2 regions of the Streptomyces sp. NPDC021020 genome follow, and region 1 is predicted to be linked to the other one. Evidence: riboswitches for the same ligand, from Rfam matches in the RefSeq annotation. Region 1 holds a riboswitch; the other holds the start of a gene.
The links. A riboswitch is a leader RNA that binds a small molecule or an ion and turns the genes downstream of it on or off. The one in region 1 is predicted to bind cobalamin.
Positions count from the first base shown of each region.

Region 2: it holds a riboswitch for cobalamin, as region 1 does, so the genes downstream of both, ACH4SL_RS28000 (CbtB-domain containing protein) here and ACH4SL_RS34810 (prenyltransferase/squalene oxidase repeat-containing protein) in region 1, are expected to answer to the same signal.

Region 1 covers NZ_JBIRQQ010000015.1:185,321-192,375, forward strand. The annotation lists gene ACH4SL_RS34805 (hypothetical protein) at 1-277, opposite strand, end outside; gene ACH4SL_RS34810 (prenyltransferase/squalene oxidase repeat-containing protein) at 274-3,930, opposite strand; cobalamin riboswitch at 4,034-4,181, opposite strand; gene ACH4SL_RS34815 (hypothetical protein) at 4,324-6,036, shown strand; gene ACH4SL_RS34820 (NB-ARC domain-containing protein) at 6,033-7,055, opposite strand, start outside.
Region 2 covers NZ_JBIRQQ010000010.1:32,096-39,150, reverse strand. The annotation lists gene ACH4SL_RS28015 (ABC transporter substrate-binding protein) at 1-1,143, opposite strand, end outside; gene ACH4SL_RS28010 (putative protein N(5)-glutamine methyltransferase) at 1,496-2,347, shown strand; gene ACH4SL_RS28005 (HoxN/HupN/NixA family nickel/cobalt transporter) at 2,410-3,543, opposite strand; cobalamin riboswitch at 3,706-3,837, shown strand; gene ACH4SL_RS28000 (CbtB-domain containing protein) at 3,873-4,088, shown strand; gene ACH4SL_RS27995 (CbtA family protein) at 4,179-5,039, shown strand; gene ACH4SL_RS27990 (hypothetical protein) at 5,036-5,812, shown strand; gene cobF (precorrin-6A synthase (deacetylating)) at 5,809-6,648, shown strand; gene ACH4SL_RS27980 (cobalt-precorrin-6A reductase) at 6,651-7,055, shown strand, end outside.

The DNA of each region.
Region 1 (7,055 bases):
CGTGCTGCGTGCCGGTGGTGGCCCAACCCCCCTGGTTGAGCAGGGTGTAGCCGGTGGTGGGTGTCGTACCGCAGGAGCGCAGCAGCGGGCCGCCCCACTTCCGGAAGTCCACGGCCAGGACGACGCCCTGGGTGGTCGTGCACTTGCTCATGGGCTGCGCGGTGGCGGAGGCGGGGGCCGCGCCCACGGTCAGCCCGCCGCCGGCGAGGGCGGCGAGCAGACCGAGGACGGCGAGCAGGCGCGGCACGCGGGCCCGTACCCGGCGCACGGGCCTCACCGGTGGCTCCCCGCGCGCCGGGCGGCGGTCCTGCGCCGTACCGCCGCGAGCGCGGTACCGGCCGCGAGCAGCAGCGCGGCCAGGCCCGCCGCGGTCAGGGCGCTCGTGCCGGTCGCGGCGAGGGCGCCGCCGTGCGAGCCGTCGGCACCGGAACCGCCGTCGCCCGTACCGCCGCCGGAGGACGTGCCGCCGGAGCCGTGGTCGCCGCCGGTCGGGGTGACGGGGGCGAGCGCGTGGCTGAGGGTGGTAAGAGGGGTGCCGGCGAGGGCGGGGACGGCCTGGGTGGTGGAGCGGGTGTCGGAGTCCCCGGCGGCGTCGGTGATGCGGAAGCCGCCGTCCTTGTTCTGCACGGTGAGCAGGAACTCCTGCCCGCTGCGGGCCTGTTCGGGGCGGATCTTGTCGGTGGCGAGCAGCGCCTGCACGGCGAGCGCGGTCGAGTTGCTGCTCAGGCCCGCGGCGCCCTGGTAACCGCCGCTCTTCTGCTGGGCCTTGACGAGATACGCCCGTGCCGAGGCGAGGGCGTCGGCGCGGTCGGGGAGCAGGGCGAGGGCCTGGGCGGCGTAGCCGGTGGTGTCGACGTCGGAGGTGCAGTCGGCGCCGGGTGCGATCAGCTGCGAGGAGAAACCGCCGTCCGCGCACTGGAGTTGCAGCAGCCGGTCGACCGTGGCGGGCGGTGCGGTGACCCCGGCGCGGGTCAGCGCGAGCACGCCGAGGGCCTGCGAGACGGTCGAGTAGGCCTGGCTGAAGTCGCCGGGCGCGGTGCAGGCGCCGTCCGTCGTGGCGGCGGCGCAGACGTGGCCGGTGAGGGTGGCCGGCAGGTCGAAGCCGCCGAAGGTGTGCGGGTCCTGGCCCATGACCTCGGCGAGCAGGGTGAGTTTGGCGGCCGAGCCGCTGTACGGGCCGGGGTAGGCGGAGGTGCCCGCGGGGTCGGCGTAGTCGGCGACGTGCCCGGCGAGATACGCGGTGGCCTTCGTCAGCGCCGTGTCCTGGCCGCCGGTCGCGGCGAGCGCGAGGGCGAGGTCGGCGGTCTGGCCGTAGTCGGGCCCGTAGTCGTTCGCGAGGTGGTCGCCGCCCTTCAACTGCGCGACCAGGTACGCCGATCCGGCCGCCGCGGCCTTCTGGTCGCCGACGTCGCGCAGCAGCCGCCCGAAGGACGTGCCCACCGCGCCGCCGACCGCCTGGGTGGAGGCCCGCAGGTCGGAGTCCTTCTGGTCGGAGTCGGCGGCGACCCGGAAGCCGCCGTCCTTGTTCTGCTGGCCCGCGAGGAAGGCGCGCGCCCTGGCGATCTGCGGGGCGTAGCGCGTGCCCTCCAGGGCGAGGCCCTGGATCGCGAGGGCGGCGGAGTTGACGGAGTCGCCGGCCGCGCCGGGGAAGCCGCCGTCGGCGAGCTGCCTGCCCGCGAGCCAGGAGGCGCCCTCGGCCACCGCGTCCGCCGCGTCCTTGCCGGGCGCGAGGTCGAGGGCCATCATCGCCATCGCCGTGCTGTCGACCTCGGAGTCCCCGTGCGCGGGGATGAGGCTGGGCCAGGAGCCGTCCGCGTTCTGCAGGCTCTCCAGGTACGCGATCGGCCCGGCCGCCGCTGCCGTGTCGCCCGCCCGCAGCTGGGCGATGACGCCGAGGGACTGCGAGAAGACGGACGTCGCGTAGGCGTAGTTGCCCTTGGCGGCGCAGCCCGCAGAGGCGTCCGCGGCGGCGCACACGGTGGCGTCGAGGGCGGCGATCAGGTCGTGCCCGCCGAAGGCGCGCGGGTCGGCGCCGGTGACCTCGGCGGCGACGGCCTCCTTGGCGAGCGAGCCGCCCTGCGCGTACGCGGTGCCGATCAGCGTCCAGCCGTCGATGTCGCGGCCGTTGCCGTCCTTGCCGTGCTGGAGGAAGTCCGTGACACCGGCGAGGGTGTCGTCCGCGCCGCCCGCGGCGGACAGGGCGAACAGGCCGTCGATGGTGAGGCCGAAGTCGGCGAAACCGGATCCGGACTCGTAATAGTGGCCGTCGACGAGGTTGTCGCGGTCGACGAGGTAGGCGACGCCCTTGGCGAGGTCCGGGCCGGTGGCGGCGGCCGGCGGGGTGGTGGTCGGGGCGGCCGTGGTGGGCGTCGGGGAGGTGGTGGTGGGGGTGGGGGTCGTGAGGGGGTGGGTCAGCGTCGCCAGGTCGGTGCCGGTGGCGGCGAGGGTGGCGGCGGTGGAGGCGTAGACGTCCGGGTCGGTGGCCGAGGGGTCGCCGGTGAAGCCGCCGGCGTCGGTCTGCCGGGCGGCGAGCCAGCCGCGGGCGGCGGCGGCCTCGGCGGTGCGGCCGAGCAGGCCCAGCGCCTGGGCGGCGGACGCGGTCGTCGAGGTGTCGCCGTACGGCGCGCCGTCGTAGGCCGGGTAACTGCCGTCCGCGGACTGCTGCTTCAGCAGGTACGCGCCCGCCTTGTCCACCGCGTCCCCGGTACCGGGCAGGCCCTTGAGGGCGAGGACCGCCGCCGCGGTGGTCGCCGCGTTGGAGGTGCAGCGCTCGCCGCTGCCCAGCATGGAGCCGGAGAAGCCGCCGTCCGCGCACTGCATGCCGGTGAGCCGGTCGACGGCCGCGGCGGGCGGGGCGACGCCGCCGCGGGACAGCGCGAGCAGCGCCAGGGCCTGGGCGTCGGGCGAGGAGGCGCCGTAGAAGTCGCCGGGCGCGGTGCAATTGCCGAGGCTTCCCGCGACAGCGGTGCACACATGGTCGGTGAGGTCGGCGAGCAGGTCGCGGCCCCCGGTCTTCCTGGGGTCGCCGCCCAGGATCTCGGCGAGCAGCGCCAGGTTCGCGACGGCCGCCGGGCGCGGCACGGTGTCGGTGGCGTCGGGCAGCAGGTAGGCGTCGGCGTGCGCGGTCAGGTACGCGTCGAGCGCCCGCAGCGTGGCGTCCTGGCCGCCGGCCGCGGCCAGCGCGAGCGCGGTCTGCGCGGTGGAGGCGTAGTCGGTGCCGCCCCAGCCGTCGGGCACATGGTCGCCGCCCTCCAGTTGGCCCGTCAGCCAGGTCGCGGCCGCCGCGATGTCGGCGGGCCGCGCCGGGGTGGTGGGCGGCACGCTGGTCGGGGGCGCGCTGGTGGGCGGCGCGCTGGTCGGGGTGCCGCCGCCCTGGGCGCGTACGTCGTCCGGGGTGAAGGGCGGCTGGCCGGTGGTGCCGCCGATGTCGGTGGGGCCGAACGTCCACGCCTCGACCTCGCCGTCGGCCGGGTGGTCGCTGAACGCGCCGAGCGGGCTGTAGGCCCAGGTGTCCTGCCCGGCGGGCGCGATCCAGAAGGACCAGTACGCGTCGGCGGGCGGTGTCAGCACGCAGGCCTCGTCGGCGGGCGTCGGGTAGGGGGTGCCGCTGTCGAAGCCGTCGTTGCCGATCCGGCAGATGAAGCCGGGGCCGTCGTGCACCGTCCCGGCCGTGGTGAACCCGGCGTTGTGCAGCAGGTTGATACCCGTGGTGGGGTGCGCGTCGCAGCCGCGCAGCACCGGGCCGCCCCAGTGCCCGTAGTCCACCGCGACGATCGCGCCGGTCGTCGCCGTGCAGTCGCCGATCGGGTCGGCGTGTGCCGCGCCCGCCGACGTGACCAGCCCGGCGGTGCCGGCGAGCGTCGCCCCGGCGGTGAGCAGTACGGCGGTACGCGGCAGTCCACGGCCGCGGCGCCGGAAGAGTCGAAGCACGGGTCCCCCCGAGGTCGGCCGGCGGGGAGGGCGGGCCGCGGAGGAACGGGCGGCAGCTGGGCGGCGCCGGCCGGGTCGTCCGTGCCGTAGTCCTCGACGGCGATCGTGACTTGCTGTTCAGCGCAGGTAATCCGGCTCGCCCCCTGGACGGGGGCCTACGGTTGCGGGTCAGCGCCGGACTTCGACCGGCTTCCCCTGGCTGCTGAATCGGAAATGCGTTTCATGGCACCACGCGATCCGCTGTGACGTCAATGTCGCGCACAGTCGCGTGCCCCGCACGGGGCGGGAGGCGTGCCGACCCGCGTTCCCCGCCGCGCCCCCTCCCCCGGGATACCGTGTAGGCGTTCAGCCGACTGAAGAGTGGGGCGGGTATGGCGGAGGCGGGCGGGCGCGGTGTCCGGTAGCCCGCCGCTGCGCGTGCCCGTGGGGCGGGACGCCCCGCGCTGGACGACCTTCCGGGGCGAGCGCACGCTCGTCGTCGCCGCGCGTACGGTCACCTCGACCGTACGGGCACTGGAAACGCTTCCGGCGCTGCTGCGGGACGACCCCCGGGTGACCGTCGTCTTCGCCTACGACCCGACGTCCGCGTTCAGTTCGGGCGTGCTGGACCTGCTGAGCGGCAGCGGGTGCCGGGTCATGCCGTGGGAGCAGCTGGCGGACGTCTCCCCCGACCTCATCGTCTCGGCGAGCGAGAACATCGAGGTGCCCGAGGGCGACTGCCCGGTGCTGGTGCTGCCGCACGGCATCGGCTTCCAGAAGCTCGTCCCGGACTCCCGCAGCGCGCGGACCCGGCTGTCCGGTGTGGTGCCGGACGCGCTGCTGGAGAGCGGGCGGGCCTGGCTCGCGGTGTCGCACCCGGCGCAGGAGGAGCAGTTGGTCGCCGCCCACCCGAAGGCGGCCGGGCGGACGCTGCTGGTGGGCGACCCCTGCTTCGACGAGCTGGCCGCCAGCCGTCCGCGCCGGGCGGCGTACCGTACGGCGCTGGGCGTCGCGGAGCACCAGCGGCTGGTCGTGGTCAGCTCCACGTGGGGCCCCACCTCGCTGCTGGGCCGGCACCCGGACCTGCTCCCGCGGCTGCTCGCGCAGCTGCCCTGCGACGAATACCGGGTCGGCGCGATCATCCACCCCAACGTGTGGTCGGGCCACGGGGCGTGGCAGATCCGTACGCTGCTGGCCTCCGCGCTGGACGCGGGCCTGCTGCTGATCCCCGCCGTCCACGCGTGGCGGCCCGCGCTCGTCGCCGCGCACGTGCTGGTGGGCGACCACGGCTCGGTGACGCTCTACGGCGCGGCCAGCGGAACACCCGTCCTGCTGACGGGGATCGGCGCGGACGCGGTGCCGGGTACGGCCGTCCACGCGCTGGCCGCCGCCGCGCCGCGGCTCGAACCCCGCGGGGATCTGCTCGGGCAGGTGCGGGCGGCCGCGGCGGAGCAGCACGCGGCCGAGCGGTACGCCGAGGTCGCCGGCCAGGCCTTCGCCGAGCCCGGCCACGCGCTCGCCCGCCTGCGCGGCGCCGTCTACCGCTTCCTGGAGCTGCCGGAACCGGCCGCGGCGCCGCCGGCGCCCCTCGTACTGCCGGCCGCGGACTCCCCTGCCGGGCCGGTCACGTCGTGGCTGGTGACGACGGGCGTGGCGGCGGGCGGCGACGCGCCGGTCGTCACCGTCCGCCGTGTCCCGGCGGCGGTCGCCGGGTACGCGGCCGCGGGTCCGGACACCGGCGCGTCCTTCACCCACCTGGCGAGCACGGACGACGAGCGCGACCACCGGCTGACCGAGAGCGCCTCCGTCCTGCTGCGCGCCCGCCCCGCCGCCACGGCCGTCGAGGCGCTGCGCTGGATCGGGGACCGCCTCGACGAGCTGCCCGGCGCCCTCCTCGCGGCCGCGGCCGTCCGTGGCGGCGGCACACTGGTCGGGCTCAGGGACGGCCGCGTCGTGGAGGTGGACGCGACCGGTCCCACGCGCGACCCGGGCCTGCCCGCCGCGGTCGTCCACGCCTGCCTGCTCACCGGCGCGCCGCTGGACGGCGCGGTGGTGACGCTGCGGGTGGGCGAGCGGCCGGGCGAGGACGCGGCCCTGCGGCTGCGCCCCGCGCCCCTGGCCCGTTAGGGCGTGTCGTCCTCGAAGGTGTCCAGCCAGCGGTCCATGGCCTGCGCCTGGTCGTTGCCGACCGCCGCGTAGATCTCCCGGGCCCGGCGCACATAGCCGCGGACCTGCTCCGTACGCCCCTCGACCGACTCCGTCACGCGGGCGAGCAGCTCCAGCGCCTGCGCGGCGTAGTGCTCCGCGTCGTTCTCCTCCAGCGCCCGTACCGCCGCGCGCAGTTCGCGTACCGCGTCGTCGGTCTCGCCGAGCCGGGCGTGGACGGCGCCGATGCCCGCGCCCACCCGGGCGGCCATCCGCGGGTCGGGCTCGGCGAGCGCCGCGAAGGCGTCCCGGGCCCGGTGCAGCGTGGCCATCGCCCCGGCCGCGTCGCCGTCGACGTGCTGCGCGCGCCCGAGGAAGAAGAGGGCGAGGGCGGCGCCGCGCGGATCCCCGGCGCGCTCGTTGAGTTCCAGGCAGCGGCGCAGCGTGTCGACGGCTCCCGACAGCTCGAAGGGCGTCTGGTAGCGCCCGAGGAATTCCAGCACCGAGGCATGGACGTGGAGGTCGCCCGACACCGCGGCGAGCGCCTCGGCCCGCCGCAGCTCCCTGCCCGCTCCCCCGGTGTCGAGCAGGTCCAGCAGCGGGCGGGAGAGCAGGCTGCGCAGCCGCGCCTCCCCGGCCGTGGCCAGCGCGACGTCCTCGGCCGTGGTCGCCCGCTCCGCGGCCCGCGCCGCGGCGTCGGCGCCCAGCTCCAGCGACTCCTTCCACGCACCGAGGTAGCGGTGGTGCAGGAAGAGGACGGTGAAGGCCTCGGCCAGCGGCCACACCAGGGAGTACAGCTCGTGCGCCGTGGCCGCGCGCAGCACCGCGAGGATCGCGGCCCGTTCGGTGTCCAGCCATTCCAGCGGGGCCGGTCCGCCGGGCGCGGCGAAGGGATCGTCGGCGTCGCGCAGCAGCTCGTCGAGCCGGGCCACCCGCAGCCGGTCCCGCCGCACCGCGCGGTCGGCGAGCGCGGCCAGCGCGAGGTAGTGCCGCGCCACCCG
Region 2 (7,055 bases), on a different contig from region 1:
CTGCGACATCTGGACGAACTGCACCCCGGCGTCCTGGAAGGGCTTGAGGGCGCTCGGCATCTCACCGCCCTTGAGCGTCGGGACGGCCTGGTTGTCCTGCACGTAGCCGGACTTGTCGGTGAACCAGTCGATCCACGCACGCGCGGCGGCCTTGTGCTGGGAGTGGATGTTCACCGCCTCCTGGTAGTCGGGCGCCACCGGCGTGCAGAACTTGCCGTCCTTCTGCGACGGGAAGGGCATGTAGCCGATCTCGGCCGGGTCCTTGCCCGCCTTCTTGGCCGCGTCCTGCATCTGCACGATCGCCCACGACCCCAGCCACATGGTGCCGATCTGACCGGTGGCCAGCAGGTTCTTGCTGTTCTCCCAGTTGGTGGTGGTCGGGTCCTGCTCGGCGAGCTTGTCGTGCACGATGTCGTACAGCAGCGTGTCGCCGACGTTCAGGTCGCTGCCGGCCTTCCACGGATCGGGGTCGCCGGCCGGCTCGTCGGTCGCCTTGGCGTCGCAGGTGACGGCGCCCTGGACCTGCGTCCACGCGGTCAGCGGCCAGCCGTCCTTGTAGTTGGTGTAGTACGGCGTCGCCTCGGTCTGCGACTTGATCGCCTTCAGGTCGGTCAGGAACTGGTCGGGCGTGGTGGGCCAGTCGGTGACGCCGGCCTGCTGCCACACGGTCTTGTTGTAGACGAAGCCGTCGGCGTTCGCGAAGTTCGCGATGCCGTAGACCTTGCCGCCGACCGTGGCCTTCTCGGTGAAGGTGTACTTCTTGCCCAGCTCGTCCGCCGTGCCCAGCGAGGCGAAGAACTTCGGGTAGTCGTCGGTCTTGACGGCCGCCGGGATCATGAGCACGTCGCCGTAGTTCGACGTGTTCATCCGGATCTTGACCTCGCCCTCGTAGTCCGTGATCCCCTCGAAGGTGACGTGCACCTTGGGGTAGATCTTCTGGAACTCCGCGGCGTACTTCTTCATCGTCCCGTCCTGCACCAGGTCGGTGCGCTGGGTCAGGACCTTGATGTCCCCGGTGACCTTGGACGGATCGGTCGGCGAGGCGGCCGACCCACCGCCGGACGACGAGCCTCCGCCACCGCAGGCCGTCGCCAGCAGCGCCATCACGGCGACCAGCGGACCGGCGAGTGCTGTGCGCTTCATCTGCTCCCTCTCCGTTTCCACGACGTCCGACCGAGACCAGCAGGACGGCGGCGGATCAACTTAAGCGATTCAGTTGGAGAACGACCGCACTATTGCATTGGGTTGTGGGCCGGTAAAGACGCTGATTCCGCGCTGATGCTTAACCGTTACATACCGGTTCAGTAGGAGGGCCGCCCGGCCTGCGGTAGGTTGGGCGCCGACCGGCGGCGAGGCCGCCGGCGCGCGCCACGGCATGCAGGGGGAGGTGGGACCGATCACCGCGCGTACGCACCGCACGTTCCCGCCGTACGGCCGCGGCCCCGGGGCTTCCTGACCGGTTCCGCCGGCCGCCGTACCCCGCCGAGAGGCCGCCATGCCGCACACCCCGGAAACCGCCGGGCCCGCGCCCGCCACCCCGCAGCCCGCCGAGGACCTCACCCACGCCGCCGTCACCGCCCGGCTCAGGGCCGCGGGCTGCGTCTTCGCCGAGGACGAGGCCCGCATCATCCTGGACACCGCCGCCACACCCGCCGAGGCCGCCGCGATGACCGCCGCGCGCGCCGCCGGGCGGCCGCTGGAACACGTCGTCGGCTGGGCCGAGTTCTGCTCCCTGCGGATCGAGGTCGACGCCGGCGTGTTCGTCCCGCGCCGGCGCACCGAGCTGCTGGTGCGCGAGGCCACCGCGCTCGGCCGGGCCGCGCTCGCCGCGCGCGGGCGGGTGGTCGTCGCCGACCTGTGCTGCGGCTCCGGCGCGGTCGGCGCGGCCCTGGCCGCGGCCCTGGGCCGTACCGAACTGCACGCCGCCGACCTCGACCCGGCGGCCGTCGCGTGCGCGGCCCGCAACATCGCCGCGGCCGGCGGCCTGGCCCACTGCGGCGACCTCTTCGCGGCGCTGCCCGCCGCGCTGCGCGGCACGGTCGACGTGCTGGCCGCCAACGTGCCCTACGTGCCCACCGGCGCGGTCGCCCTGCTCCCGTCCGAGGCCCGCGACCACGAGGCCCCCATGGCCCTCGACGGCGGCCCCGACGGCCTGGACGTACTGCGCCGGGTCGCCGCCGACGCGGCCGGGTGGCTGGCCCCCGGCGGCTCCGTCCTGGTCGAGGCGGGCGAGCGGCAGGCCGGTACGGCCGCGGGCGTCCTCGCGGCCGGCGGCCTGCGCACCCGCACGGCCACCGACGACGACCTCGGTGCGACGGTCGTCATCGGCACCCGGCCGCAGCACTAGACCGAAGGCCCGCACCCCGGGTGCCGGGGTGCGGGCCTTCGGCCGCCGCTGCCGTGCGGGGGTCAGTCCGGCTGTTCGGCCGTCCGCAGTCCCGCGGACCACTTCTCCTCGATGTTGCCGAACTTCCACACCGCGACCGCCACCGCCCAGGTGGCGAAGAACAGCCCGACGATCACGTAGCCGACGATGTTGAGGTCCAGGCCGCCGATCCAGTCCCAGAAGGCGCCGTGCAGCCCGGCCTTGTCGCTGACCAGGCCCAGCAGCTCCACGGTGCCGATGATGAGGGCCACCGCGACCGACAGGCCGGTGATGGTCAGGTTGTAGTAGACCTTGCGGACGGGCTTGGAGAAGGCCCACTCGTAGGCGAAGTTCATGAACGAGCCGTCGATCGTGTCCAGCAGGCACATGCCCGCCGCGAAGAGGACCGGCAGGCACAGGATCGCGTACCAGGGCAGCCCGGAGGCGGCGCCGGACCCGGCCAGCACCAGCAGGGCGATCTCGGTCGCGGTGTCGAAGCCCAGGCCGAACAGCAGCCCCAGCGGGTACATCTGCCAGGGCTTGGTGATCGACTTCATCACCCGGCCGAGCAGCCGGTTCATGAACCCGCGGTTGTTCAGGTGCTCCTCGAGCGCGGCCTCGTCGAAGTGCCCGCCGCGCATCTGCCGGAAGACCTTCCAGATCCCGGCCAGGATCAGCAGGTTGATGATCGCGATGGCGTAGAGGAACGTCCCCGAGACGGTCGTCCCGATCCAGCCGGTGACGGAGTGCAGCTGGGAGTCGTCGTTCTCGACCGGGTCGGAGAGCGACTTGATGCCCAGCGACAGCAGCACGGCCAGCCCGAAGACGATGCTGGAGTGGCCCAGCGAGAACCAGAAGCCCACCGACAGCGGGCGCTTGCCCTCGTGCATGAGCTTGCGGGTGGTGTTGTCGATCGCCGCGATGTGGTCGGCGTCGAAGGCGTGCCGCATGCCGAGCGTGTACGCGGTCACACCGATGCCGATGCCGAAGGACTTGGTGCCGACGCTGTAGTGCTCCGGCGCCACGATCGCCACCAGCGTGAACCAGCCGATCACATGGAGGGCGACGATGAACGCCGCCATGCCGCCGAGCCGGGTCCACTCCGCCCGGGTCATCGAGTGCTTCATCCGTCGCAGACGTGATCCGGCGGGGGCCGGGGCCTCGGTGGTGCTGCTCATTCCTTCGTCCTCCGGGGAGCGGCCGGTGTGGTGCTTACCGCATCAGACTACTAGTTGCGAACGATGTGCAATAGGCCGCCCCCGGCCCCGGAGAGCTTGATCACACACGCGGAACCCCTGGTGATCGCCGATTCGCCCTGATTGACGCATGACAGAACGGAGCCCTACGCTCACGGGGTAAGTGATGGCATGGGGAAGCCGGTGGAACTCCGGCACGGTCGCGCCACTGTGATCCCGCCGCCGCCTTCGGGCGAGACGGGGAGTCAGACACCCGCTCATCACGACGCCCAGCAGACCAGGGACGCACGATCCCCGAAGGAGGGCTCATCTTGAGCAGCATTTCCCCTGCCCGCCCCGCCGCCACACCGGTTGTCCTGCCGGTCACCAAGGCCGCGCTGTGGCTCGTCGGCGCCACGTTCCTCGCGCTCGCCGCCTACTACTTCATCGGCGTCGACCAGGGTGCCGTCTCCGTGTTCGGCAAGGACATGCACATCCACGAGTTCGTCCACGACGCACGCCACTTCCTCGGCTTCCCCTGCCACTGACGGCCGGCCGGTCCGCCGCCCCGAGGGCGGCGGACCGTCGCGCCCGGAAGCCCCCGCGTCCCCCCATCCCCTCGCAACGGACAACTCGACATGGAAAAGAAACTCGTGCTGCGCGGCGTCCTCGCCGGCGCAGTCGCCGGGCTGCTCGCCTTCGTCTTCGCCCGCATCTTCGCCGAGCCGTACATCGGCAAGGCCATCGACTACGAGAGCGGCCGTGACGCCGCGCAGACCGCCCTCGACAAGGCGGCCGGGATCGCACCCGAGGCCGCGGGCTCCGACCTGTTCAGCCGCACCGTCCAGGCGGACGTCGGCATCGGCGTCGGAATGATCGTCTTCGGCATGGCGATGGGCGCGCTCCTCGCCGTCGCCTACACCGTCTGCCTCGGGCGGGTCGGCGGGCTGCGCGCCCGCAACCTCGCCCTGCTCGTGGCGGGCGGCGGATTCCTCGGCATGTACCTGGTGCCGTTCCTCAAATACCCCGCCAACCCGCCGGCCATCGGCCACGAGGAGACCATCAGGGCCCGCAGCGGCCTCTACCTGATCATGGTGGTGTGCTCGGTCGCCTTCCTCGTCGGCGCCGTCTGGCTGGGCCGCCGGCTCCAGGCGCGCTTCGGCAACTGGAACGCCACGCTGCTGGCCGGCGCCGCGTTCGTCGTCGCCATCGGCGTCGTCATGCTCCTCCTGCCGTCGCTCGGGCACCTCGGCTGGAACAAGGAGCACTACGGCGACCACGCCACCGAGACGCCCCAGCCGCTCACCGACGCCAAGGGGAACATCGTCTTCCCCGGCTTCCCGGCCGACGTCCTCTTCGCCTTCCGCTTCTACTCCGTGGGCGCGCAACTGCTGCTGTGGTCCGCGCTCGGCCTCGTCTTCGCGCCGCTCGCCGAACGCGTCCTGCGCCCCGCGACGGCGGGCGCCCCCGTACGCGGAACGGCTCCGTCGCCCGCATGACACCTCCCGCACCACGAACGAAGGACGCGGGCGCGGTGGTCGCCGAGATCACCGCGCTCGGGCCCTTCTTCGCCTTCACGACGCACGAGGACACGGCGGCGGGTACGGCGTCCGCGCCCGGCGACGCGGGGTGGCAGGCCCTCGACGGGCCCGCCGTCGCCGACCGGGCCGAGGCCGTACGCGCGTGGCTGGCCGCCGCGAGCGGGCGGCGGCCGGACGCCGTCGAGGCCCGCGTCGGCGCGTCCGTCGCCCACCTCGGCCTCGCCGCGCGCCTGGTGTCACCCGCGCTCGCCGCCGCCGTCCTGCACGGCGTGCTCCTGGACCACCCGCTCGCCGCCGCCCGCTGGCGGCCCGTCCTCGGCGGCCCCGTACCCCTCTCACTGCCCGCCGCCGCGCTGCGCGGCCCCGTCCGGCCGCCCGGCCCGCTCGCCGACGCCTTCGCCGCCCGGCTGCACGACGGGCCGCTCGCCGAGCTCGCCGCCCTCCACGTCCCACTCGGCGTCTCCCGGCACATCCTGCTGGGCAACACCGCCTCCGCCGTCAACGGCGCCGCGGCCATGATCGCCGCCGCCCGCCCGGAACTGGCCGCCGCCACCGCGGAGTTCGCCGCTGCGCTGCTGGACCGCGAACCGCTGCGCGCGCAGCGCGACCGCACGGCCGCCGGCGCCTTCCGCCGCCGCAGCTGCTGCCTCATCTACCGGGCCGCCCCCGACCGCCGCGGCGCCCTGTGCGGCGACTGCGCCCTGCACACTCCCACGGACACCCGCCCATGAGACACGTCCACGTCATCGGCATCGGCGCCGGCGACCCCGCCCAGCTCACCCTCCAGGCCGTCGACGCGATCGGCCGGACCGACGTCTTCTTCCTGCTCGACAAGGGCGACGCCAAAGCCGACCTGACGGCCCTGCGCGAGCTGATCCTGCGGCGGCACGCGACCCGCCCGCACCGCGTCGTCACCGCCCGCGACCCCGAGCGCGACCGCACCGCGCCCACCCCCGGCTACGCGCCCGCCGTCGACGACTGGCGCGCCCGCCGCGCCGCCCTCTACCGCCGGATGATCGCCGACGAACTGCCCGACGGCGGCACCGGCGCCTTCCTCGTGTGGGGCGACCCCGCCCTCTACGACAGCACCCTCGCGATCCTCGACGAGATCCGCGCGGAGAACGGGCCCGCCTTCGAGTGGACGGTCGTCCCCGGCGTCAGCAGCGTCGCCGCGCTCACCGCCCGGCACCGCGTGACCCTCAACCAGGTCGGCGGCCCGGTCCACATCACCACCGGCCGCCGGCTCGCCGACCACGGCCTGCCCCCCGGCGCCGACGACGTGGTCGTGATGCTCGACGCCCGGCACGCCTTCACCGCCCTCACGGAGGAGGGCCTGCACATCTACTGGGGCGCCTACCTCGGCACCCCCGACGAGATCCTGCTGTCCGGCCCCCTCGACACCGCGCTGGCCGCCCGCATCACCGCCACCCGCGCCGAGGCCCGCGCCCGCAAGGGCTGGATCATGGACACCTACCTCCTGCGCAGACCGCGCGGCACGACCCCGGAACCGGCGGCCCCGCCCGCCGCCGGCACCGCCGGCCCCGCTCCGGACCGCGGGCCCCGCTGATGCTGCGGGTCCTCGTCCTGGGCGGCACCGGCGAGGCCCGGGAGCTGGCCGCGCTGCTCGCCGGTGACGCGGGGCTGGACGTCACCACCTCGCTCGCCGGGCGCACCCCGCGGCCGCACCTGCCCGCCGGGCAGGTCAGGTCCGGCGGCTTCGGCGGCGCCGAGGGCCTCGCACGGTGGCTGCGCGAGCACCGCACCGGCGCCGTCGTCGACGCCACCCACCCCTTCGCCGCCCGGATCAGCGCCCACGCCGCCCGCGCGGCCCGCACCGCGGGCGTACCGCTGCTGGCGCTGCGCAGGCCCGGGTGGGCCGCGCGGCCCGGGGACCGGTGGCAGTGGGCGGCGGACACCGCCGAGGCCGCCGCGCTGCTGCCCGCGCTCGGCCGGCGCCCCTTCCTCACCACCGGC